2 regions of the Pseudoalteromonas sp. A22 genome follow, and region 1 is predicted to be linked to the other one. Evidence: riboswitches for the same ligand, from Rfam matches in the RefSeq annotation. Region 1 holds a riboswitch; the other holds the start of a gene.
What was found. A riboswitch is a leader RNA that binds a small molecule or an ion and turns the genes downstream of it on or off. The one in region 1 is predicted to bind lysine.
Positions count from the first base shown of each region.

Region 1 (2,407 bases):
ATGCCAAATTAAAAGCGAGAGATTTCTTGTGTGCGGTTAGTTGAAAGGCAATACAGGCTGACTTTATTACTTCTCGCAACGCGACTTGATGACGCTCAATGACCACTTCTTGCTCGGAAAGGTTATTAAAGTCTTGAACCGAATAAAGTAATACATCCAATTGATTTACTGCGCTTTTCACATGTTGTAAATGTTGGATTTCTTTGTTTCTCAGATATTCATCTAAATACCCCTGAATGGCCTGCAACGGCGTTCTTAGCTCGTGACTAACACGTGCTAAAAATCGTGATTTTGAGTGTAGTGCATCGTCGGCAAGCTTTCTTGCGACCTCTAATTTATTTAGTGCTTCAGCAATTTCTCGCGCCATTGGGCGAAATACAAATTTCGCTTCTATAAACAGCAGCAACAGTCCAAGCAGCCAAATTAACAACTCTATTTTCCTCACCATTTCTGTTTTACTTCGTGCATGCTGCTCAAATAGTGAAACGGCCTCATTAAGATTGGGGAGTAAATGCTGAGATGCAGTAAAGAGTTGTTCCACTAATTGAGGAGTGGATTGCTGTAACTGAGACCTTGATAAAGTGACAAAAGTATTACTTTGTAAATCCAATTGCACTGGCTCTTGGTAGTAAAGCGCGGCAAGCGCCTCATTCAGATAAATAGCCTCCCCCCCCTCTGTTTTAGTTAAAAACTCATGATTACTCTCAAATTTATCAATGGTTTGACGTAGCTCCTCACTGTCTTTTTTATCCTCTTGTGCACTATAAAGCGCAATACGCTGGGACAACATCCGCTGCATACCGGCAATATTAATTACGTGCGCGTCTTGGCTCTGCTGATACAGCAAGTACTGCATAATCCCCATCGCCATCGACAGCAATATAGCCATAGCAAGTAATGCCCCGATATAACGATTTTTAACTTTATTTATTAACGACATATTTTTGTTTTTCATCTCATAGCATTGTCTCAGCTGCAATGTTAAGTGTAGTTAACAATCGTATTATTTACAGTCCGATGCTTGACACCTAGACGGCCAAAATGTTTCAATGCGTGTTCACCCTATTTAGATAGTTTGATGCCACGGCGTCAAACTAAGGGCTGGAAGAGGTGCGTTATTCAGGTAACTAAGTGAAGGAGAGCAAACTCCGTTGCAGCTTAGTGAGGGGAATATACGCCGAGAAATTGAGTTATTGTTTGCTAATACTCATTTCGGGCGACTGGGCTGAATCCCAGCGACTGTCACCAACATACTTGGTGGAGAGCTTCTGGTCTTAGAAAAATAAGGCCATTGGCTGCCTTATCCTTTTTAAGTCCATTGCTCTTCGAATTTTAACGGTTCGAAGTTTGGACACTCTCCTAACTCCGAACATGATTTAAGTTCGGTAGAGATGAAATCACAATTCAACTTATCTGACTATCCGTTGTGGACGGCTTTAGTAACGCCTTTTGATGCTGAAAATCAGGTTGATTTTAGCGCATTAACGACGCTTGTACGCGATCAAGAGCAAGCTCGTAACGGTATTCTTTTACTAGGCAGTACCGGCGAAGGCCTTGCGCTTACCCAACAAGAGCAGCAACAAATCGTTGAGTTTGTTTGCCAGCTAGCCCCAAGCGTACCACTTATGGTTGCCGTTGGCGGCAGTAATCTTGAGCAGCAAACACAATGGGTGCGCTTTTGTAATACGCAGCCCATTCATGCGCTCTTACTTGGCTCACCAATCTACGCAAAGCCCGGCAAAGTTGGTCTGGCACATTGGTTTAGTACACTACTTAATGAGAGCCACAACCCTTGCATGCTCTACAATGTACCCGGTCGCAGTGCCGTTGCTATCGCCCCTGAACTACTCGGCGAGCTAGCTTGCCACCCTAATCTGTGGGCACTAAAAGAAGCCAGTGGTGATATTGCCACCTTTGAAGCATTTCGTCAGGCAGCGCCTGATGTCGCCATCTATAGCGGCGACGATGGCTTAATGCCCTACTTTGCACAAGCAGGTGCAACGGGTCTGGTGTCTGTTGCGGCAAACGCATGGCCACAGCAAACCGCAGAATTTGTAAGGCGCTCGTTAAGCGGCACCTCTCCTAATTTATTTACCACCTGGTCAGAAGCTGCAAATAGCTTATTTGCAGTGGCAAATCCCATTCCAGTCAAAGTGTTAATGCACTTGCAAGGGAAGCTCACAAGTCCAAACTTGCGCCCGCCACTGACACATTTGGAACTCACCCATACCGATGCGATCACTCGCGCGAACAAAACGATTTTATCTTGGAACTAAGGCAGTAAACATGAGCTGGTTAACCCTACTAAACGATTTAGAAAATGGCACAGTACGTGCGGCAACACAGGATGAGCAAGGCCATTGGCATGCTAACGTAGAAGTAAAACAAGGGATCCTTGAAGCATTTA
Region 1 is NZ_CP047238.1:329,002-331,408, reverse strand. It holds gene GSF04_RS06380 (response regulator) at 1-955, opposite strand, end outside; lysine riboswitch at 1,098-1,276, shown strand; gene dapA (4-hydroxy-tetrahydrodipicolinate synthase) at 1,392-2,276, shown strand; gene GSF04_RS06370 (2,3,4,5-tetrahydropyridine-2,6-dicarboxylate N-succinyltransferase) at 2,287-2,407, shown strand, end outside.

Region 2 (2,407 bases), 1.4 Mb from region 1:
GATCATGCCGTCGATGTTGAGTGTATTTGTGTTAGCAGCCATGCTTTCTATTGGTATGAATGAAAAAATTACCTTTGAAAAGGCAGAATTACGCAGAATTGAAAAGACCGATATCACGATTGCACTCATCTTCTTATCAACCATTTTTGCCACGTTATTCTTAAGCGTGCAATACCATGTGCCGCCGATGCTAACTTTCTTATTTGGCTTGTCTTTGATGTTCTTAATGGCGCAATTCTTGATGCGCAAGAAAGACGTTAATAAGAAAATCATCGACTATATCCGTGAAATTGAATACGACACCTTATTGTTCTTTGTGGGTGTGCTGTTATTAGTTGGTGCGTTGAAAGAGGTCGGTGTACTGTCTAAATTTACCGATTTATACCTGCATCTTGCGCCGGAATACGCAAACTACTTGGTCGGTTTAATGAGTGCGGCGGTAGATAACGTGCCTTTGACGGCGGCACTATTAAAAGCAGACATTACGATGACTCCAGCGCAATGGCTAACCTTTACTTATGCGACTGGCGTTGGTGGCTCTATGCTTATCATTGGCTCTGCAGCGGGGATCATTGCAATGAGTAAGGTTAAAGCCTTAACCTTCTCAAGCTATCTTAAAATGAGTATCTATCTGCTTATCGCATATACCATTGGATATAGTGGCGCGTATTTCGCGGGTCAGCTTATTTAAGACCAATGGATTTAATTTTTTACCGCTTTGGGATAAGTTTTTCATAAATAACTTGACACCTAGACGGCTAAAAGATAATTTTCTTACATCGCCCGCATTTATTGCGGGCTTTTATTTTGCTTTTATTCAGATTAACAAAGGCAAAATAAACAGAAGAGGCGCGATGCTTAGGTAGTTAGTGTGAGGTGACGAGACCAATGACCACTAGTGAGGGAAGTATTCGCCGAGGAGAAAAGTTGCTCGTCGCAACGATTCTTCGGTTTACGAGGCTGAATCCTCGGAACTGTCACCGTATTGGTGGAGAGCTTCTGGCAAAGGTCATTTCAAGCGTTCGTCTTTCTAGAAATCCCATGCCGAGTTCTCCTTATAAAATTTGACTGTGCCAACAGTCGAGAGGAGAGAAAATGAATTCGCAGTATGTTGTAGCCAAATTTGGCGGTACCAGTGTCGCTGACTTTGAAGCTATGTCTCGTTGTGCTCACATTGTTCGTGACAACCCAAATGTTCGCGTGGTGGTTGTGAGTGCATGTGCTGGCGTAACCAATCACCTTGTAACGCTAACCCAACAAAAGGAAGATGAAGCCGGGCGCAAAGCAGTTGTTGCAGCGGTTGAAAACATACAGCAAGCGATTATCGACCAAGTGTCTTTGGATGCTGATCTTGCTGAGGGTTACAAGCAAACTTTCAGTGAATTTGAAAACCTTGCGAGTTTACCTGCACTTAGCAGACAGCAATGCGATGAAATGTTGAGCTTTGGCGAACGTTTTTCTTCTTATTTGTTTACCCAAATACTACGTAATAATCAGGTTCAGGCGTCGCGCTTTGATGTGCGTAAAGTGCTTAAAACAGATAATCAATTTGGAAAAGCGAATCCAAATGTTGCAGCTACGCGTGAAGCCGCGCAAACCAATTTGGTCGCGCTACTTGGCGACACAGTGCAGGTGACGCAAGGGTTTATTGGTAGTGACCAATACGGCCAGACGACCACGCTTGGTCGTGGCGGTTCTGACTACAGTGCTGCATTGTTAGCAGAGGCAATTGACGCGTCAAGTGTGCATATTTGGACCGATGTCGTTGGTATTTTCAGTACCGATCCGCGTTTGTGTGTAAAGGCTAGACCTATTCCTCGTTTGAGTTTTGATGAAGCGGCCGAAATGGCGACATTTGGTGCCAAGGTGTTACATCCCGCAACTATATTGCCAGCGAGTCGTAAAGGTATTTCAGTATTTGTTGGTTCAAGCCGTGATCCGCAAGCGGGTGGCACTTGGATTGAAAAAGAGAAAACGGCGCAAGCAGGCATTCGCGCAGTGACACAACGTAAAAACCAAATACTATTGACGCTAAAGAGCCCTGAAATGCTTCTTGCAAGCGGCTTTTTGGCTCGTATCTTCACCATTTTAAGTAATTACAATATATCGGTTGACTTGGTAACGACTTCGGAAATTAGTGTCGCGCTTACGCTAGATAATGCACCGAATGCTTCTCGACCCGAGCTAGAACAAGCTTGTTTGGATGAACTTGGCGAGTTTTGTCATGTGACCGTTGAAAATAATCTTACTTTGGTGGCCATGATAGGTTCTGAGATCCAGTTGAAGAAGTGCCAACTTAACCTGATGGATGTGTTGTCAGAGTTTAATATTCGATTGATATGCCATGGTGCGAGCAAGCACAATCTGTGCTTTTTAGTTGAGCAGCAGGAGTCAGATCAGGTCGTAC
Region 2 is NZ_CP047238.1:1,709,582-1,711,988, forward strand. It holds gene nhaD (sodium:proton antiporter NhaD) at 1-691, shown strand, start outside; lysine riboswitch at 837-1,007, shown strand; gene lysC (lysine-sensitive aspartokinase 3) at 1,096-2,407, shown strand, end outside.
Region 2: linked by a shared signal. The riboswitch ahead of lysC (lysine-sensitive aspartokinase 3) and the one ahead of dapA (4-hydroxy-tetrahydrodipicolinate synthase) in region 1 are both predicted to bind lysine.